Regions from separate parts of the Pseudomonas flexibilis genome, predicted to be linked through region 3. Evidence: predicted binding sites of a transcription regulator. Region 3 holds the regulator's gene; each other region holds the start of a gene.
The links. The regulator FliA, encoded in region 3, starts transcription of late flagellar genes. The targets are predictions, from matches to a motif close to CTAAAGTTTNNNNNNNNNNNGCCGNTAA.
Positions count from the first base shown of each region.

Region 1: a site for FliA is predicted at 1,906-1,933, ahead of PT85_RS04270 (flagellar protein MotY). Genes of this name have one in related genera too.
Region 2: a site for FliA is predicted at 3,246-3,273, ahead of flgM (flagellar biosynthesis anti-sigma factor FlgM). Genes of this name have one in related genera too.
Region 4: a site for FliA is predicted at 2,443-2,470, ahead of PT85_RS18635 (methyl-accepting chemotaxis protein). Genes of this name have one in related genera too.

Region 1 is NZ_JTAK01000002.1:106,261-111,499, forward strand. It holds gene rnt (ribonuclease T) at 49-726, opposite strand; gene pyrC (dihydroorotase) at 723-1,769, opposite strand; gene PT85_RS04270 (flagellar protein MotY) at 1,972-2,883, shown strand; gene PT85_RS04275 (argininosuccinate synthase) at 2,986-4,206, shown strand; gene gloA (lactoylglutathione lyase) at 4,358-4,750, shown strand; gene PT85_RS04285 (DEAD/DEAH box helicase) at 4,798-5,239, shown strand, end outside.
Region 2 is NZ_JTAK01000001.1:189,230-194,468, forward strand. It holds gene PT85_RS00945 (hypothetical protein) at 1-8, opposite strand, end outside; gene PT85_RS00950 (glutamine synthetase family protein) at 205-1,548, shown strand; gene PT85_RS00955 (flagellar brake protein) at 1,570-2,325, opposite strand; gene PT85_RS00960 (flagella synthesis protein FlgN) at 2,377-2,850, opposite strand; gene flgM (flagellar biosynthesis anti-sigma factor FlgM) at 2,897-3,205, opposite strand; gene flgA (flagellar basal body P-ring formation chaperone FlgA) at 3,339-4,088, opposite strand; gene PT85_RS00975 (chemotaxis protein CheV) at 4,202-5,125, shown strand; gene PT85_RS00980 (CheR family methyltransferase) at 5,176-5,239, shown strand, end outside.
Region 3 is NZ_JTAK01000002.1:353,880-359,118, reverse strand. It holds gene PT85_RS05465 (chemotaxis protein CheA) at 1-223, opposite strand, end outside; gene PT85_RS05460 (protein phosphatase CheZ) at 234-1,022, opposite strand; gene PT85_RS05455 (chemotaxis response regulator CheY) at 1,042-1,416, opposite strand; gene fliA (RNA polymerase sigma factor FliA) at 1,509-2,249, opposite strand; gene fleN (flagellar synthesis regulator FleN) at 2,246-3,079, opposite strand; gene flhF (flagellar biosynthesis protein FlhF) at 3,170-4,435, opposite strand; gene flhA (flagellar biosynthesis protein FlhA) at 4,452-5,239, opposite strand, start outside.
Region 4 is NZ_JTAK01000002.1:86,962-92,200, forward strand. It holds gene PT85_RS04170 (response regulator transcription factor) at 1-652, shown strand, start outside; gene PT85_RS04175 (ATP-binding protein) at 776-2,371, shown strand; gene PT85_RS18635 (methyl-accepting chemotaxis protein) at 2,533-4,671, shown strand; gene dgt (dGTPase) at 4,763-5,239, opposite strand, start outside.

The sequences.
Region 1 (5,239 bases), 250 kb from region 3:
AGGAAAACGTTGTCCACCCTACGAACGCGCCGGCCAGCTCGATGAGGATCAGTCTTCCCCGAAGGTGTCCCAGCCGCCCATTTCCTTCCAGCGATTGACGATGCCGCAGAACAGGTCGGCGGTCTTTTCCGTGTCGTAGCGGGCCGAATGGGCTTCGCGGGCGTCGAACGGAATGCCGGCAGCCTGGCAGGCCTTGGCCAGCACCGTCTGGCCATAGGCCAGGCCGGCCAGGGTGGCGGTGTCGAAGCTGGAGAAGGGGTGGAACGGGTTGCGCTTGAGGCCGGTGCGCAGCACCGCGGCATTGAGGAAGCCGAGGTCGAAGCTGCTGTTGTGGCCGACCAGCACCGCGCGCTTGCAGCCGTAGGACTTCAGCGACTTGCGTACGCCACGGAAGATGTCGGCCAACGCTGGCTCTTCCTGGACCGCCATGCGCAGCGGGTGGTCCAGCTTGATGCCGGTGAACTCCAGCGCCGCCTGCTCGATGTTGGCGCCTTCGAACGGCTCGATGCGGTGGAAGTAGGTGTGCTCCGGATAGAGCAGCCCCTGCTCGTCCATGCCGATGATGGTCGCGGCGATCTCCAGCAGCGCATCGGTCTGGCAGTTGAAGCCGCCGGTCTCCACGTCGACCACCACCGGCAGGTAGCCGCGGAAGCGGCGGGCCATGGGATGCTTCGGGCCGCTGGAGCGGATTTCCAGTTCGTCGTCTTCGTACAGCTCTTCGCTCACGCGCGTTCCTCCAGTACCCGCCAGCGCAGGGTTTCGCCCGCGCGCAGCGGCATCAGGCGGTGGTCGCCGAACGGCAGTTCGGCCGGTGCCTGCCAGTCTTCGCGCACCAGGGTGATGCGGTCGGTGTTGCGTGGCAGACCGTAGAAGTCCGGACCGAACTGGCTGGCGAAGCCTTCCAGCTTGTCCAGCGCGTTGCGCGACTCGAACGCCTCGGCGTACAGCTCGATGGCGGCGTAGGCGGTGTAGCAGCCGGCGCAACCGCAGGTGGCTTCCTTGGTGTGGCGGGCGTGCGGTGCCGAATCGGTGCCCAGGAAGAACTTCGGGTTGCCGCTGGTGGCGGCATCCAGCAGGGCTTCCTGATGGGTGTTGCGCTTGAGGATCGGCAGGCAATAGAAGTGCGGGCGGATGCCGCCGACCAGCATGTGGTTGCGGTTGTACAGCAGGTGATGGGCGGTGATGGTGGCGCCCACGTTGGCCGAGGCTTCGCGCACGAACTGCGCGGCGTCGCCGGTGGTGATGTGCTCGAAGACCACCTTCAAGGTCGGGAATCGCTCCACGACACGGATCATGTGGGTATCGATGAAGGCCTTCTCGCGATCGAACACGTCGATGTCGCTGTGGGTCACTTCACCATGCACCAGCAGCGGCAGGCCGACGTCGGCCATGGCTTCCAGTACGGGGAAGATATTGTCGATGCTGGTCACGCCCGACGCGGAGTTGGTGGTGGCGCCGGCCGGGTAGAGCTTGGCGGCATGGACGAAGCCGCTGGCCTTGGCTTGACGGACATCTTCGGCGGAGGTGTTGTCGGTGAGGTACAGCACCATCAGCGGTTCGAAGGGGCTGCCCGCCGGGCGTGCGGCCAGGATGCGCTGGCGGTAGGCGTCGGCTTCCTGCGCGTTGCGTACCGGCGGCACCAGGTTGGGCATGACGATGGCGCGGCCGAAGGTACGGGCGGCATCGGCCACGGTCTGCGCCAGGGCGGCGCCGTCGCGCAGGTGAATATGCCAGTCGTCGGGACGCAGCAGGGTAAGGCGGTCGGTCATGAAGAGGATCCGGGCGATGAAACGTGCGCGAATGCTACCGGAAAATGCGCTCGCCGGCTGCCCGCCGAGACGATGAACCGCGGCGTTGCGCAGGTTTCGATCGGTGGCGTTCTGTGAAACGTCGCACAGGAAGCCCCTCAAGTTTTCGCCCGCGGCTCCGATATGCCGGGGGAACGCCGTAAATCCCTGGAGCCCTCCCATCGTGCGCCTGCAGTATGCCGCTCTGCTCAGCCTGTTCGTCAGTCTGCCGTCGGTCGCCCTGACCTTCCAGCCGCGCCTGGAGCATGCGGAGTGGCGCGCCGAGGGTGATCAGTTCGAATGCCGGCTGATCCAGCCGATCAAGACCTTTGGTGGCGTGGGCCAGTTCGTGCGCCGCGCCGGCGAGCAGCCGACCTTCCAGCTGATCAGTCGCGAGCGCTGGCTGGGCAATGGCGCCGCCACGCTGCTGGTGGCCGCTGCGCCCTGGCGCCCGGAGCACAGCGACGTCAGCATTGGCAAGGTCAAGGTCGACGGCGACCAGGTGCTGCTCAAGAGCGACAACCAGCAGGCGGCGCGCCTGCTCACCGGCCTGATGGAGGGGCGTTCGCCGCTGGTGCGCCATCGCACCCGGCAGACCAACGAATACATGGAAGTACGCCTCCTGCCGGCGCGCTTCGGCCAGGCGTTCCGCGAGTTCCAGCAGTGCACCACGCAACTGCTGCCGGTCAACTTCGACCAGGTCAAATACCTGCAGCTGAGTTTCGCCAACAGCGGTATCGACCTGGGCGACGCTGCCCGCCGGGAGCTGGATCGCGTGCTGCTGTTGCTCAAGGCCGATCCGACCATCAACAGCATTCGCCTGGAAGGCCATTCCGACAACACCGGCAACCGCCTGACCAACCGCGACCTGTCGCGCCGCAGGGCGATGGCGGTGGCCGCCTACCTGAAGGAAAAGGGCATTCCCGAGGGACAGATCAGCATCCGCTTCCACGGTGAGCGCTACCCGCTGGTGCCCAACAACAGCGAAGCCAATCGCGGCAAGAACCGCCGTGTCACCCTCTACCTGGAGCGGTTGACCGAATCCGACGCGGAGCAGGAGCGCCTGGCCCGCGGCAACTCCGCCCAGCCGGCCTGAAGCGAGGCATTGCGGGCCACCGAGGGCGCTGCGGGCCTGTCATTTGCGGCCCGTCATCAGTAGAATTGCGGGCTTTCCCGTACTACCCGTGGAGCTGATGGCATGTCGGACGTTAAGAAGGTGGTTCTGGCCTATTCCGGTGGCCTGGACACCTCGGTGATTCTCAAGTGGCTGCAAGATACCTACAACTGCGAAGTGGTGACCTTCACCGCTGACCTGGGCCAGGGCGAAGAAGTCGAGCCTGCCCGCGCCAAGGCCAAGGCCATGGGCGTCAAGGAAATCTACATCGACGACCTGCGCGAAGAATTCGTCCGCGACTTCGTGTTCCCGATGTTCCGCGCCAACACCATCTACGAAGGCGAATACCTGCTGGGCACCTCCATCGCCCGTCCGCTGATCGCCAAGCGCCTGATCGAGATCGCCAACGAAACCGGCGCCGACGCCATCTCCCACGGCGCCACCGGCAAGGGCAACGACCAGGTGCGCTTCGAGCTGGGCGCCTATGCGCTCAAGCCGGGCGTGAAGGTGATCGCCCCCTGGCGCGAGTGGGACCTGACCTCCCGCGAAACCCTGATGGCCTACGCCCAGAAGGCCAACATCCCGGTCGATTTCGCCAAGGCCGGCAAGAAGTCCCCGTACTCCATGGACGCCAACCTGCTGCACATCTCCTATGAGGGCGGTGTGCTGGAAGACACCTGGACCGAGCACGAGGAAGACATGTGGCGCTGGTCCGTCTCCCCGGAGAAGGCTCCCGATGTGCCCACCTACATCGAGCTGACCTACCGCAAGGGCGACATCGTGGCCATCGACGGCGTCGAGATGACCCCGGCCCAGGTGCTGACCAAGCTGAACGCCATCGGCGGCGCCAACGGCATCGGTCGTCTGGACATCGTGGAAAACCGCTACGTGGGCATGAAGTCCCGCGGCTGCTACGAGACCCCCGGCGGCACCATCATGCTCAAGGCTCACCGCGCCATCGAGTCGATCACCCTGGACCGCGAAGTCGCTCACCTGAAGGATGAGCTGATGCCCAAGTACGCCAGCCTGATCTACAACGGCTACTGGTGGAGCCCCGAGCGCCAGATGCTGCAGACCATGATCGACGCCTCCCAGGAACACGTGAACGGCGTGGTGCGCCTGAAGCTGTACAAGGGCAACGTCATCGTCACCGGCCGCAAGTCCGATGACAGTCTGTTCGACACCCGCATCTCCACCTTCGAGGACGATGCCGGCGCCTACGACCAGGCCGATGCCGGTGGCTTCATCAAGCTGAACGCCCTGCGCATGCGTATTGCCGCCAACAAGGGCCGCTCGCCGCTGTAACGCGACGCGTGACCTGACCGCCGCCCCCGTCGCAGCCTGCGCGGGGGCGGTTTCGTTTCGGGACCGCGCACCGGGCGGCTGTTAAACTAGCCGGCATTCCAGAGCCCTTGCGTTTTCACGGGGGCCGATTCACCTGTCAGGAGAACATCCCATGAGACTGCTGCACACCATGCTGCGCGTCGGCGATATGGACAAGTCCATCGTCTTCTACACCGAAGTGCTGGGCATGACCCTGCTGCGCCGCAAGGACTATCCGGAAGGCCAGTTCACCCTGGCGTTCGTCGGCTACGGCAACGAGGCCGAGAACAGCGTCATCGAGCTGACCTACAACTGGGGCGTGGACAAGTACGAGCTGGGCACCGGCTACGGCCACATCGCCCTGGAAGTCGAAGACGTCTACAAGGCCTGCGAGGACATTCGCGCCCGTGGCGGCAAGATCACCCGCGAGCCGGGTCCGATGAAGCACGGCTCCAGCATTCTGGCCTTCGTGGAAGACCCGGACGGCTACAAGATCGAGCTGCTGTCGCCCGAGCGCAAGGACTGAGCCGCCCGCCGGCGCCGTCACCCCATTCGCTGTAAAGAGGAATACCCGTGTTTGCCGATTTCGCCCTGCACGAACGCCTGCTCAAGGCTGTCGCCGAGCTTAACTTCACCGAGCCGACCCCCGTGCAGCGCGAGGCCATCCCGCCGGCGCTGGCTGGCAAGGACCTGCGCGTCATCGCCCAGACCGGCAGCGGCAAGACCGCCGCCTTCGCGCTGCCGCTGCTCAATCGCCTGATCGGCGACGCCGAGCCGCGCGTGCGCGTGCGGGCGCTGATCCTGCTGCCGACCCGCGAGCTGGCCCAGCAGACGCTGAAGGAGATGGAGAAGTTCTCCCGCTACACCTTCATCAAGTCGATGCTGATCACCGGCGGCGAGGGCTTCAAGGAACAGGCGGCGGCGCTGCGCAAGACGCCGGACATCCTGATTGGCACGCCGGGCCGGCTGATCGAGCACCTGGATGCCGGCAACCTGCGCCTGGACGAGGTGGAGG
Region 2 (5,239 bases), on a different contig from region 3:
TTGTTCATGTCGAGCGACCTGTGTGGTGTGGGTTGGGCAATGCGACGGTGAACCGCACGCATTGATTCGACCCTGAAAACGCCAGGCCGTGCACCATCGGTCGATTCGGCAATGCCCGGCCGCTGTGCCGGCGTGCATGGCGCGCGGGCCGGCGGCGGCCTATGGTGAGCCCATCGCCGATTGGCGCCAGACGAGTTTCTGCTCATGTCGTCCTCCCTGTCCGTTTCCCTGGACCCGCGCCTGGCGGGTGTCGAAGCCGTGGAATGCGTTACCCCGGATCTCAATGGGGTTCCGCGCGGCAAGGTCATGACCCCGGAAGGCTTCCTGGAAGGCCGGCGGCTGCAGATGGCGCGCGGCGTGCTGTTCCAGTGCGTGATGGGCGGCTACCCGCCGCCGCGTTACTACGGCGGCGACGATGGCGACATGGTGCTGGCGCCAGACCTGAGCCAGCTGCACCGCCTGCCCTGGACCGCCCAGCCGCGCGCGCTGGTGATCTGCGATGCCGAGGAACCGGACGGCACGCCCTGCCCGCTGTCCAGCCGCAGCCTGTTGCGTCGGGTGCTGGATGACTATGCCGCAGAGGGCCTGTCCCCCGTGGTGGCCAGCGAACTGGAGTTCTTCCTGTTCCAGCCCAATCCCGATCCATTGCGGCCGTTCGTGCCCCCGTGCGGCCTGGACGGCCGGCCTTCCGGCGCGGCGGCGGCGTTCAGCGTGGGCGCCAACCACAGTCAGCAGGCCTATTTCGATGAGGTGTACGCCGCCATGCGCGCCTTCGGGCTGCCGCGCGATACCTTCCTGCACGAGATGGGCGCCAGCCAGTTCGAGATCAACCTGCTGCACGGCGACGCCTTGCAGGTGGCCGACCAGACCTTCCTGTTCAAGCACCTGCTGCGGGAGATCGCGCTGCGACACGGGCTGATCGCGGTGTGCATGGCCAAGCCGCTGGCCGAGACGCCGGGCAGCTCCATGCACCTGCACCAGAGCGTGGTGCGCCGCGACGATGGTACGAACCTGTTCAGTGACGAGGAGGGCAACGAGACCCCGGCCTTCCGGCATTTCATTGGCGGCTTGCAGGCCGCGCTGGGTGAGCTCACGTTGCTGTTCGCGCCCTATGTGAATTCCTATCAGCGCCTGTTCCATCCCTTCGCCTCGCCCAACAACGCCTGCTGGGGCTACGACAACCGCGCCGCCGGGCTGCGCATTCCGCTCAGCGAGGCGTCGGCGCGAAGGGTGGAGAACCGCTTGCCGGGCGCCGACGCCAATCCCTACCTGGTGATCGCCGCCAGCCTGGCGGCGGGGCTGCGCGGCATGCGCCTGGGTCTGGAGCCGACGCCACCGGCGCGGGGCGCCTTCGAGGCGCCGCCGGCCTTGCAGCTGCCGTTCACCCTGTCGGCGGCGCTGGAGCGCCTGCGGCACAGCGTGCTGGCGCGCGAGCTGTGCGGGGCGGATTTCATTGAGTGCTATGCCGCGGCCAAGCTGATGGAGCTGGGCAGCTATTACGACGAGATCACGCCGTGGGAAAGGCGCCATCTGGCGCCCTGGGTGTGAGGTAAAGCGCCGCGTGGCGCTTTACTCGTCTTCGAAGTCCAGACGGCGGCTTTCGCGCTGCAACTGGAACACGTAGCGCTCGATCTGGCGCTGTTCGTAGCCGCTGATCTCGTAGAAGCGCAAGCCGACCATGCTGGATTCGCGGCTGCGGTCGAAATACAGGTGGCGCAGCTCTACGGCCACCACCAGAGTGGCGTCCGGCAGGGCGATGCTCAGGCGTTCGTAGACGGTGCCGCTCTGCAGGTAATCGGTGAGGTTGCCGGGGAATTGCACCTTGCAGCCGGTGGCGGAGATGTCCAGCAGCTTGCCCACCAGCGAAGGCGACAGCTTGCTGCCGGCCAGGTTGACGTTGGGCGACTGGGTGCGCTTGAGCGGTGCGCGGTAGGCGTCGCGGCGCTGGTGGTACTCCAGTTCGTCGGGCAGGTCGATCCAGAAGCACGGCGTCCCTTCGAGACTGCCGCGCTTGACCCGGTAGTTGCGACTGGTCCAGGCCATGCGCACGCCTTCGTGGTAGCCCTCGGCGGAGAAGGTCTGGCCGTCAAGCAGGTGGCGTTCGCTTTCCAGGGGCAGCACTTCGTCGAGCGCCATCAACTTGCGTTCGCGGTCCACCGCCAGCAGCACGGTGTAGCCGTGGCGGGTCACCGGCAGTTCATCGAAGGAGATGTTGACCCGTTCCTTGTGGGTGGCCAGGGTGCGCAGATGGCCGGCCACTTCGATGGGCTCCCTGTAGGTGACGGGCCCCTGGTCGGGCTTTTCTTCGATGTTGAATTTCGACACTGTCCGCGTACTCCAAAACCAATCCTGCGGGACGCCGTGCTACGGGGTGGGTCAGGCCTGGGAAAGGGGACGCTGACGGGCGATGCTGGCGGCGCTTTGACCGAGGCGATTGTACAGCCCTGCGGCGTCGTTTTTGCCACGCACCACCATCAGCAGTCCTTCGACATTGGTCTGGCCGTTCTGGATCAGGCGGCCGTTGCGCTGATTGAGCCCCTGGCAGCTGTCCAGCAGCTCGGCGAGTTGCGTGGCGGCCTCCAGCAACGCTTCGCCGTCGGAGGAGCGGGCGGCCAGCGTTTCCAGGCCGGCGCGATCGGCGCTCAGGCCGCTGGCGCGCAGCAGGTCGCTGCGCTGGTGACGCTGCCGGTCCAGCTCGTCGAGCAGGCGGGTCTTATCACCCAGCAGGCTTTCCAGCACGGCCAGTTCGCAATGACAGAGTGCGTGATGCTCGCTTTCCAGCAGTTCGAGCAGGCGTTGCGCCTGCTCGATATCCGCACGGAAGCTGTTCAGAAGTTGGGCGACGGGCATGAGCACCTCAGGAAGACGTGGCGTCCGCTACTCCCGGTGAGGCGTGTCAGCGTTGCGATTCGAAGGCGAGCAGCTTGCCGGCCAGGCGCTGGCTGTCCACCTGGTAGCTGCCGTCGGCGATGGACTGGCGCAGGCGTTCGACTCGCGCGGCGTCGACTTCGGGCTGTTCGCGCAGCTGATCGGTGATCTGCTGCAAATGCTGGACTTCCGCGCTGAAACGCACGGATTCGCCGCTCTCGGCCGCAGGCGCGACGCTGGCGGTTTCGCTGATCGGGGCAGTGGGCTGCGCAGGGTTGCTGCGGGTAATGCCGGCCGGCGCGGAGGCGCTGTTCGGCCGCTGAAAATCGATAACCATGATGTGCTACCTCGAACGGAGCAGTGGACGCTTGCCACTAGTTTCGGCCGTTCGCGTCAGAACTTTAACGCCTGTTGTCGGCTTTTTGCGTTTCGGCTCACAGTTTCTGACGGTGGGCGCGTCGCATGTGAGACTAGAGGTCCACGACCACCTGTCCCGGCCCGCTGATGCGCGCCTTGATGATGCGCTGCGAGCTCAGGTTGCGAACCCGCACCTGCTCGCCGATGGCGCCTTCCTGGAGGGCTTCGCCGGGCATGCGCACGGACAGCGCCGCGCCGCCGGCACTGATTACCACATGATCGCCCTTGCGTACCACCGGCGCGCGTTCCAGATGGTTGGGGGTGAGCACCTGATCGATGCTCACCGGGCGGGTCAGCTTGCTGCCAAGGGCTTGCTCGGGCTCGGTCAGGTAGCCCTGGGTGAGGGTGCCCACGTCGCGCTCGCGCCAGTCGATGTCCTGGGCCTCGAGGATGGCGCCGCGCGCCAGCGGACGCTGGGCAACCACCACCTGGCGGAACAGGCGCACCTGCGCCGGCACGAACAGGCTCCAGGTCGAACTGCCCTGGCAGCCAACGCGCACGGTGACCCGGCCCACCGGCTGGGCCGGGCTTTCCAGGCTGGCCACCAGCGGCTGATCGCAGGCCGGCATGCGCAAGCGCGAGTCGAGGCGGTTGACCTGGATCTCGTAGCGTCCGCCGATACTGGCCCGTTGCAAATAGTTCGCTACCTGTTCCTCAAGAAATGCCTCGGTGGCGCCGATAAGGTGCTCAGGTAAGGTTTGCGCCGCCGCGCCGGCGACGGCGGGGATTTGCAGGGCGGCCGTGGTCGCCAGGGCAAGGCCCAGGCCACGCAGGCGTCGGAAAACTGTCGTTATCAGGATCATGTTCGCGAAGTAGCAAGGGACGTGCCGGCGCTTTGTCGGCGTGGCTTGCGACAGGCGCGCCGGGCCGGGCGACGTCCCGGCGTTCAGGTCCCATTTTCAAGAAGGAGTCCGGCATGGCCGGTGTACTGGATTCGGTAAACCAACGGACTCAGCTGGTCGGACAGAATCGTCTGGAACTGTTGCTGTTCCGGCTGGACGGTTCGCAGCTGTATGGCATCAACGTTTTCAAGGTCAAGGAAATCCTGCCCTGCCCGCGCCTGAGCAACATGCCCAAGTCGAGCAGCGTGGTGTGCGGCGTGGCCAACATTCGTGGCGGCACCATCCCGATCCTGGACATGGCCCTGGCCACCGGGCGGCGCCCGCTGGCCGACCGCCAGAACAGTTTCGTGATCATTGCCGAGTACAACACCCGTGTGCTGGGTTTCCTGGTGCGTTCGGTGGAGCGCATCGTCAACCTCTACTGGGACGAGATCCATCAGCCGCCCAAGGGCACCGGCCGCGAGCACTACCTGACCGCGGTGACCCGCGTGGACAACGTGCTGGTGGAGATCATCGACGTCGAGAAGATCCTCGCCGAGACGGTGCCCAGTCGCACGCAGATCGAGCAGCCGGTGTCCGCCGATATCCAGGCCCGCGCGCTCAGCAAGCACGTGCTGGTGGTGGATGACTCTTCGGTGGCGCGCAAGCAGATCCTGCGCTGCCTGGAGGGCGTCGGCGTGGAGGTCACCGCCCTGTGCGACGGGCGCCAGGCCCTGCAGTTCCTGCAGAAGATGGCCGACGAAGGACGCCGTCCGGAAGACGAGCTGCTGATGGTCATCTCCGATATCGAAATGCCGGAAATGGACGGGTACACTCTGACCGCCGAGATTCGCCAGGACCCGCGCATGCAGGGCTTGCACGTGCTGCTGCACACCTCGCTTTCCGGCGTGTTCAACCAGGCCATGGTGCAGAAGGTGGGGGCGGACGATTTTCTCTCCAAGTTCCGTCCCGACGAGCTGGCCGACCGGGTGATCGCCCGAATCGAAGCACGAGACTGATGGCCGTTCGTTCAGGCTCGGCGTACTTATTTATGGTTAAGGCGGGTTAGGTGTCTTCAGGTAATTTGGATTTCGAGCTGTTCCGGGATTTCCTGGAAAAGACCAGCGGCATTC
Region 3 (5,239 bases):
CGAAGACGTTTTCCGAGCTGTGGCAGCATTCCACCAGCTCGTTCAGCTGCAGGAAGCCCGCGCCGCCCTTGACGGTGTGAAAGCCGCGGAAGATCGCGTTGAGCAGATCCATGTCATCCGGACGGCTCTCCAACTCCACCAGCTGTTCGGACAACTGTTCGAGAATCTCGCCGGCTTCTACCAGGAAATCCTGAAGGATCTCATCATCGGCATCGACGCCCATTACGTGCCCCTTAAAACCCTAGACTGGAAAGCAGATCGTCCACGTCGTCCTGATTGCTGACGACATCTTCCCGTTTATCGGCATGGATCTGCGGACCTTCACCCTGCGAGGGTTGTTTCTGTTGATCGAGCTCCGCCCGCAGCTGGGCATGGTCGTGCTGGATGCCCGCGAAGTTGTCCACCTGGCTGGCCATCAGCATCAGTTCGACCAGATCGCGCTCGACCTCGGTGACCAGATTGGTGACCCGCTTGATGACCTGGCCGGTGAGGTCCTGATAGTCCTGCGCCAGCATGATCTCGTTCAGCTGCGCGCCGACCTTCTCGCTTTCGCGTTCGCTGCGGACAAAGAACTGCTCGACCCGCTTGACCAGCTGGCGAAAGCCTTCGGCATCCATCTCGCGACGCATGAAGCGCTGCCAATCGGTACGCAACTCGCGGGCGTCGTCGTTCAGCCGACTGATCACCGGCGCGGTGGCCTCGACCAGGTCCATGGTGCGATTGGCCGCGCGCTCGGTCATCGACACAACGTAGTTCAGGCGCTCGGTGGCATCGGCGATCTCCGACATCTCCCGCGACTCGGGGAAATTCGGGTCGATATGGAAGCTGACGATCGCGGTGTGCAACTTGCGCGTCAGCCGCCCCACGGCCTGGTACAGGCCACGGTCACGCACCTTGTTCAGCTCGTTGATGATCTGCACGGCATCGCCGAAGTCGCGTTGCTCAAGGCTGCGAATCAGCTCCCGTGCATTGTCCATCAGGCTCGCTTCGAGCTCGCCCCTTGGATCTGTGTGCTGCTCCATCATGCCCCCAAGGCGCTGTTCAGCCGCTGACGCGTTCGAAGATCTTCTCGATCTTGTCCTTCAGTCCCTGGGCGGTGAACGGCTTGACCACATAGCCGTTCACACCGGCCTGGGCTGCCTCGATGATCTGGTCGCGCTTGGCTTCAGCGGTCACCATCAGCACCGGCAGGTGCTTCAGGCGCTCATCGGCACGCACCGCGCGCAGCAGGTCGATGCCATTCATGCCCGGCATGTTCCAGTCAGTCACCAGGAAGTCGAAGTTGCCGCTCTGCAGCATCGGCAGGGCGGTGAGGCCGTCGTCAGCTTCGGTGGTGTTGGTGAAGCCCAGGTCACGGAGCAGGTTCTTGATGATCCGCCTCATCGTCGAGAAATCGTCCACGATGAGAATCTTCATGTTTTTGTCCAACGGTCGACCTCCATACAGTCCAAAAACGCAGCCGGGTCATCCCGACTGCGTCCCCTTCTTCAGAAAACCGGCAAGCCCTGTCAGCGAGCCCGCCATTCGCCCAGCCGGGCCCGCAAACGGGCGGCGCACTGGCTGTGCAACTGGCTGACGCGGGATTCGCTGACCCCCAGTACCTCACCGATTTCCTTGAGATTCAGTTCTTCGTCGTAATACAGCGACAGCACCAGGCGCTCGCGCTCCGGAAGGTTGGCGATCGCTTCGCTCAGCGCATTCTGGAAGCGCTGGTCCTCGTGCTCGCGCGAAGGGCTCGGGTGGGAGTGCTCGATATCTTCCAGCGCACCGCCGCCCTCGCCCTCCTGCAACAGGTCATCGAAACTGAACAGGCGACTCCCCAGGGTGTCGTTGAGGATCGCGTAATACTCTTCGAGACTTAACTGGAGTTCGGCAGCAACCTCGTGATCTTTAGCGTCGCGGCCGGTTCTGGCCTCCACCACGCGGATGGCGTCGCTGACCATGCGGCTGTTGCGATGCACCGAACGCGGCGCCCAGTCACCCTTGCGCACCTCGTCGAGCATGGCGCCACGGATGCGGATGCCGGCATACGTCTCGAAACTGGCACCCTTGCCCGAATCGTATTTCTTCGCCGCCTCCAGCAGACCGATCATGCCGGCCTGCATCAGATCCTCGACCTGCACGCTGGCCGGCAGGCGGCCGAGCAGGTGGTAGGCGATCCGCTTGACCAGCGGCGCGTAGCGCTCGATCAGCTGGTACTGGGAGTCACGGGACTGGGCATGGCTGTACATGTGAACGGGTGAGCTCATGCGGAAGAACCTGTTGTGGGCCTGTTCACCAGACGCTCGACGAAAAACTCCAGGTGGCCGCGCGGATTGGCCGGCAACGGCCAGCTGTCCACCTTCTGGGCGACCGCGCGGTAGGCCTGCGCACACTTGGAACGCGGGTAGGCCTCGTACACGGCGCGCTGTTTCTGCACGGATTTGCGCACCAGCTCGTCGGCGGGAATCGCCCCCACGTATTGCAGCGCCACGTCGAGGAAGCGCTCGGTGACCTTGGTCAGCTTGGCGTAGAGGTTGCGGCCTTCCTCGGGGGTGTGCGTCATGTTGGCCAGCACGCGGAAGCGGCTCAGGCCGTAGTCGCGGTTGAGCAGTTTCACCAGGGCATAGGCGTCGGTGATCGAGGTGGGCTCGTCGGTGACCACCAGCAATACTTCCTGGGCCGCACGCACGAAGCTGATCACGCCGTCGCCGATACCGGCGGCGGTGTCGATGATCAGTACGTCAATGCTGTCGCTGATGTCGCTGAACGCCTGGATCAGCCCGGCATGTTGCTGACTGGTCAGGCGCACCATGTTGGCCGCGCCCGAGGAGGCCGGCACGATGCGGATACCGCCGGGCCCCTGCAAGATGACGTCGCGCAGTTCGCACTCGCCCTCGATCACGTCGGCCAGGTTGCGTTTGGGCGTCAGGCCCAGCATCACGTCGACGTTGGCCAGGCCAAGGTCGGCGTCCAGCAGCATCACCCGGCGGCCGAGGTCGGCCAGGGCCAGCGCCAGGTTGACCGAGACGCTGGTCTTCCCAACACCACCCTTGCCGCCGGTCACGGCGATCACCTGTACGGGGTGCAAGCTACCCATGTTCTCTCCACTGATTCGCCAGTCTGGCCTGCTGTCCTTGTTCGCGCCGCGGCGCGAAGGGTCTGGCTAGCCAGCCGCTTCCCCTGATTCTTATCCGACGCGACGCGCCGTGGTGTTGTTGTATAGGCCGGCGAACATGTCGGCCATCAGATCCTCGCTGGGATCTTCGGACATCTGCATGCGCACGGCACGGCTCACCAGCTGGTGGCTGCGCGGCGTATGCAGATCGTCGGGAATGCGCGGCCCGTCGGCCAGGTAGGCCAGGGGCAGCTTCTCGCTGACCAGCACGCCGAGGATCTCGCCCAGGCTCAGTGCTTCGTCAAGCTTGGTGATCACGCAGCCAGCCAGGCCGCAGCGCTTGTAACTCTGATAGGTGGCACGCAACACCTGTTCCTGGCTGGTGGCCGCCAGCACCAGATAATTGCGGGCGTTCAGATCAGCGGCGGCCAGCGCGTCGAGCTGCTGGCGCAGGGCCGGATCGGCGGTCGGTAGGCCGGCGGTGTCGATCAGCACCAGACGCTTCTTCCTCAGCGGCTCCAGGGCCTCGATCAACGATTCGCCGGGCTCCACCTGGGTGACCGGCACGTTAAGTATCTTGCCAAGGGTCTTGAGCTGTTCCTGGGCGCCGATGCGGTAGCCGTCCATGCTCACCAGAGCGATATTCTTGGCGCCGTGCTTGAGCACGTAGCGCGCCGCCATCTTGGCCAGCGTGGTGGTCTTGCCCATGCCGGCCGGGCCGACCAGGGCAATCACGCCGCCCTCTTCCAGCGGCTCGCGCTCGGGCACGATCAGGCTGCGCGCCAGATGGGCAAGCACGATGCGCCAGGCGCGACGCGAGTCTGTCTCGTCACTGACCTCGTCCATCAGCTTCTTGGACACATCCACCGGCAGGCCGATGCGCTGCATGCGCCGCCAGAGGTTGGCGATCAGCGGCCGATTTTCCTGGATGTTGCCCCAGACCATGGTGCCCAGCTGCATCTCGATCAGCTCGCGCAGACCGGTCAGCTCACTGCGCACCGCATCCAGCATGCCTTCGGTGCTCTCCGGATCGCGACGCGGCCCCGGCGGGGCGACCGGCGCGACCGGTGCCGGCTGGGTCTGCTCGCTTTCGCTGCGGATGGCCATCTCCACCTGGGCGGAGGCAATCATTTCCTGGGTCTTGCGCAGCTCGGCTTCCAGCTGCAGGTTGGGCTCGCGCACCAGTTCATTGGGCAGCTGATAGTTCAGCGCCGCGACCAGCTCGACACCACCGGCCAGACGACGATTGCCGATGATCGCGGCATCGGCGCCCAGTTCGTCACGCACCAGCTTCATGGCCTGGCGCATGTCGGCGGCGAAGAAGCGTTTGACCTGCATGGTCGGAATACCTCGGTTAGTTCTGGCCTACGGTGGCGACGATGGTGACCTGCTTGTTGTCCGGCACTTCCTGGTAGGACAGCACATGCAGGCTGGGTACAGCCAGACGTGCAAAGCGGGAGAGCATGGCGCGGATCGGCCCGGCAACCAGCAGTACCACCGGCTTGCCGAGGGCTTCCTGACGCTGCGCGGTCTCCACCAGGGAGCGCTGCAGCTTCTCCGCCATGCCGGGTTCGAGGAGGAAACCTTCATCGGCGCCCTGGCCGGCCTTCTGAACGCTGCCAAGCAATATTTGTTCCAGCCGCGGGTCCAGCGTGATCACCGGAAGCTCCGGCTCTAGCCCCACAATGCCCTGCACGATGGCGCGGCTCAGCGCCACGCGGACCACTGCCACCAGCGCGCCGGGATCTTGACTCTTGCCCGGCACACTGGCGATGGCCTCGGCGATGCTGCGGATGTCCCGCACCGAGACCTGCTCTTGCAGCAGCGCCTGCAGCACCTTGAGCAAGGTGGACAGCGAGACCATGCCCGGCACCAGTTCCTCGGCCAGCTTGGGCGAGCTCTTGGCCAGCACCTGCAGCAGCTGCTGGACCTCTTCGTGACCGATCAGTTCGTGGGCGTGCTTGTAGAGCACCTGGTTGAGGTGCGTGGCGACCACGGTACTGGCGTCCACCACCGTGTAGCCCAGGGTCTGCGCCTGCTCGCGGGCCGAGCCCTCGATCCACACCGCCTCCAGGCCGAACGCCGGATCGCGGCCGGCGATGCCGTTCAGGGTGCCGAACACCTGGCCCGGATTGATGGCCA
Region 4 (5,239 bases), 270 kb from region 3:
GACCCGCGACTACCTCGAATCCCAGGGGCTGGCGGTGAGCGTGCAGGCCGATGGCCGGCGGGCGGTCAATCAGATCCTCGCCGAGCGTCCCGCGCTGGTGGTGCTGGACCTGATGCTGCCGGGCGAGGACGGCTTTTCCATCTGCCGGCGGGTGCGCGAACAGGGCTACGACGGCCCGATCCTGATGCTCACCGCGCGTACCGACGACCTCGATCAGGTGCAGGGCCTGGAGATGGGCTCCGACGACTATGTGTGCAAGCCGGTGCGTCCGGTGGTGCTGCTGGCACGCATCCGCGCCCTGCTGCGCCGGCACGAGGCGCCCGCCGAGGCGGTGCAGCGCCTGAGCTTTGGCTCGCTGCAGCTGGACCACGCGCGCCTCGAAGCCACCCTGGGCGGCGAACGCGTCGACCTGACCGGCGCCGAGTTCGACCTGCTCTGGCTGCTGGCGCTCAACGCCGGACGCACGCTGTCGCGCGAGGAGATCTTCACCCAGCTGCGCGGCATCGAATACGACGGCCAGGACCGCTCCATCGACGTGCGCATCTCCCGCATCCGCCCCAAGCTCGGCGACGACCCGGTCACCCCACGCCTGATCAAGACCATCCGCGGAAAGGGCTATCTGTTCGTGCGCGAGGTGGCGGAGGAGCTTTGATTCGGCGGCCGGCCGCCGCCGCAGCGGTGTGGCAGTGGACAAGAAAAGCGTTGTCCACCCTACGATCCCCATTGCGGGGCAGGCCGGTTAGACTCCTGCCCATTCTGGTCAGGAACGCGCCCTGTGAATTCCATCTTCCTGCGTATCTACGCCGGCATGCTGGCCGCCCTGGTGCTGGTGGCACTGCTGGCGGTGGGCAGTCTTCAGCTGGTCAACGCGCTGCGCCACGACCACTACCGCGAGCGCCTGGCCCAGGGCTCGTTCCGGCTGATGGCCGACAACCTGGCCGGCATGGACGCGGTGGAGCGCACCCGCGCCATGGCGCTATGGGGGCGACTGTTGGGCACGCCGCTGCATCTGGAGAGCCTGGCCGACGTGCAGCTGGATAGCCGTGGCCGCACGCGCCTGCTGCGCGGTCAGGTGCTGGTCGAGCGGCTGAATCCTTCGCTGATCTACAGCCTGGTCAGCGAGAAGGAGCGTCTGGTGCTCACCGCGACCGTGGAGCAGGTCAGCGAGCAGCTGGCGCGCGCCACGCTGTTCCTGATCAGCGACGAGCTGCGCCGCTACCCGGCCCCCGAGCAGCGCCAGCGCCTGGCCGAGCTGGCGGAGGCCAAGGGCTTCGGCTACCCCGTGCACCTGCGCGCCATGGACCAGATGGAGCTGGACGCCGACCAGCGCCGGCGCCTGGTCGAGGGCGATACGGTGATGGCGCTGGCCAGGGGCGGCGACTCGATCCGCGTGATGGTCGGCCAGGTCGATACGCCGTGGATTCTGGAGATCGGCCCGCTGTACCCGCTCAATCCCTACCCGCCGCAACTGCTGGTGCTGTTCACCGTGCTCGGGCTGAGCCTGATCGGCCTGACCCTGTACGCCCTGGTGCGCCGCCTGGAATACCGCCTGCGCGGCCTGGAGGCGGCGGCCACGCGGATCGCCGCCGGCAAGCTGGAGGCGCGGGTGCCGGAAGGCGAGGGCGACTCGGTGGGGCGGCTGGCCGCGGCCTTCAATGCCATGGCCGAGCACGTGCAGCGGCTGATCAGCGTGCAGCGCGAGATGGTGCGCGCCGTCTCCCACGAGCTGCGCACGCCGGTGGCGCGCCTGCGCTTCGGCCTGGAGATGGTCGAGGACAGCGAGGACGCGGCGCAGCGGCGCAAGTACCTGGCCGGCATGGACCACGACATCCAGGAGCTGGACCGTCTGGTCGACGAGATGCTGGTCTACGCCCGTCTGGAGCAGGGCTCGCCGCAGCTGGATTTCCAGGACGTCGATCTGCCGGCGCTGCTGGAGCGGGTGATGGACGAGGCGGCGCCGCTGCGCGTCGAGGTGCGTCTGGAGCGCGGCGTCTGGCGCCCGGCGCCCGATGGCGGGCTGATTGAAGCGGAGCCGCGTTATCTGCAACGGGCGGTGCTCAACCTGGTCAGCAACGCCCTGCGCCATGCCGAGCGACGGGTGCGGGTGAACTACAGCATTGCCGGCGACGTCTGCCGGGTGGATGTCGAGGATGACGGCCCCGGCGTGCCCCGCGAGGCCTGGGAGCGCATCTTCACGCCCTTCCTGCGCCTGGATGACAGTCGCGCCCGTTCCCTGGGCGGCCACGGTCTGGGGTTGTCCATCGTGCGGCGCATCATCCACTGGCATGGCGGGCGCGCCTCGGTGGGCCGCAGCACGCTGGGCGGTGCCCGTTTCACGTTGACCTGGCCGCGCCGCCAGGCGCGAGCCTGAGCGCAGGCAGGAGATGACGCACCGCGGCGGGGCTGGTGTTACAAAAAAATGACGTCAATGCACCCGATTCGCTCAGGTGACGGCCAAGGGTGCCGATAACCCCGAAAGGCCTGGTGGAGTTCGGCCAGGAAAAAAGTGGTCCTGTTAGGGAGTTGTTGGCCATGTCCCCTTCGCGTCTGTCCATTGCCTGGAAAATCACCCTGCTGGCGGGGTTGTGCCTGGTGCTGATCGTTGCCGTGCTGATCGGCGCCTCGCTGCAGCAGACCCAGCGCAGCAGCGTGCTGGTCAAGGAGGCCGGCAGCGCCATGCTGCAGGAGGCGGCCGGCGAGCGCATCAGCGCCTATGGCCAGACCCAGGCACTGCGCATCCAGCGTCTGTTCATGGACACCTATCAGTACGGCAGCGGCATCCTCGGCCAGGTGCAGCTGATGCGCGAACAGTCCATTGCCCGCATGGACAGCGCGTTCGATTTGCGTGAAGACCTCGTTCGCCTGGCCGGTAACGCGCTGCAGAACAACGCGGACCTGTTCGGCCTCTACCTGGTCTTCGAGCCCGATGCGCTGGACGAGAAGGACGCGCTGTTCGCCGAGCGCGCCGAGTTCGGCGCCAACGAGACGGGGCGTTTCAGCATCTACTGGTCCCGCGACGGCGAGACGCTGGAGCACGAGACCATCAGCGAAGCGCTGATCAATGACGCCACGCCCGGCAAGAACGGCCTGCCCTACAACAGCTGGTACCGCTGTCCGCACGAGCGCCAGCGGGTGTGCGTGATCGATCCCTACGTGGACGCGGTGGACGGCAGGAACATCCTCATGACCTCGATTGCCTTCCCGCTGCTGCGCGACGGCAAGGTGGTCGGGGTGTTCGGCGTGGACATCAGCCTGAACCGCCTGCAGACGCTGGCCAGCTCCGCCAACCAGACGCTGTATGGCGGCCAGGGCCACATGGGCGTGATCAGTACCGCAGGCCTGCTGGCCGGCTACAGCGGCAACGCCGGGCTGCTCGGCGAGGGCTTCGCGACCGCCTATCCGGGTCATGATGACCTGCTGCAGCGCATCGCCCAGGGCCGGCCGCAAGTCAGCCAGTACGGCGAGATGCTGGAAGTCCTGCACCCCTTCGCGCCCATCCCCGACAGTCCGTCGTGGTCGGTGCTGCTGGAGATTCCCCAGCGCATCGTGCAGGCCCCGGTGCTCGACCTGGAGCGTCAATTGGACCAGCGCCGGCTGAGCGACAGCCTGGTGTCGCTGATGCTCGGCCTGCTGGCCACCGGCGTCGGCCTGCTGCTGATCTGGCTGACCGCGCGCAGCGTGACCCGGCCGATCCTCGCCGTGGCGGACATGTTCAAGGACATCGCCAGCGGCGAGGGCGATCTGACCCGCCGCCTGGACTACGCGCGGCAGGACGAGCTGGGCACGCTGGTCGGCTGGTTCAACCGCTTCCTCGACAAGCTGCAGCCGATCATCGCCGAGGTGAAGCAGGCGGCGCAGGCGACCCGCGCCACCGCCGACCAGTCGCTGGCGCTGGCGTCGCAGACCAACGAGGGCATGCAGCGCCAGTTCCGCGAAGTGGACATGCTGGCCACCGCCGCCCAGGAAATGAGCGCCACCGCCCAGGACGTGGCCAGCAACGCCGCCAAGGCCGCCGAGGCCACCCGCGGCGCGGAGGAGGCCTCGCGCATGGGCCGCGAGGTGATTGCCCGCACCACCCGCGATTTCGAGACGCTGATGCGCGATCTGGATGGCGCCATGCAGCACATGAGCGGGCTGACCGCCAACAGCGAACAGATCGGCAGCGTGCTGGAGGTGATTCGCGGCATTGCCGAACAGACCAACCTGCTGGCGCTCAACGCCGCCATCGAGGCGGCCCGCGCCGGCGAGGCCGGACGCGGCTTCGCGGTGGTGGCCGACGAGGTGCGCGGCCTGGCCCAGCGCACCCAGGAATCGGTGGGCGAGATCCAGTCGGTGATCGAGACGCTGCAGACCGATACCCGCGGCTTGTCCGTATCGATGAAGGACAGCTTCGAGCAGGCCCAGGAGAACGTCGGCCAGGTGGCCGAGGCGGTCACGGCGCTCGGTCGCATTGGCGAGGCGGTCGGCGTGATCCACGACATGACCCTGCAGATCGCCAGCGCCGCCGAGGAACAGAGTGCAGTGGCCGATGAGATCAGTCGCAACGTCGCCGGCGTACGCGGCGTGACCGAAACCCTCACCGGCCAGGCCGAGGAGTCGGCACGTATCAGCCAGACCCTCAACGGCCTGGCCAACCAGCAACAGGCGCTGATGGACCAGTTCAAGGCGTAGGCAGGCGACGCGGCGCTGCGACGGCGGCCAGGACCGCCGCCGGGCACCGCCGCGGTGTACCGGGGTGGCCGGGCTTGTGGGAGTGGCTCCCCTACAACGCCGCCAGCGTGTGGTACTCGTCCTGCGCCAGCTGGTCGGTCATGCCGCTGACGAAGTCCTGTAGCAGCCGGCAGCGGTGGTAGAACTCCCACAGCGGCTCGCCGGCGCTTTCCTCCACCGCCGCCAGGTAGGCACGCAGTAGCTGGCTGGGCAAGCGGCGCGTGAGCATCTGCAAAAGCGGCGAACCGCATGGCCGGCCGGCGGCCAGCGCGCGAAACTCCTCGGCCCGCGCCCGCAGCAGTGGCGCGTAGAAATCCAGCAGTCCCTGCAGGATGCGATAACCCTGCAGATGCAGGGTCTCCACTTCCCGGTGGCAGAACACCTTGTCGGCGGCCACGCTCTTGAAGGTCTGCACGATGGCCGCCTCGGCACTGCCGTCCTCCAGCAGGGCGCGGTCCAGCGTGCCGGCATGCACGGCCTCGATCTGCGCGATGAACTGCGCGGCGGCGTGCTTCACCAGTGGGTGGAT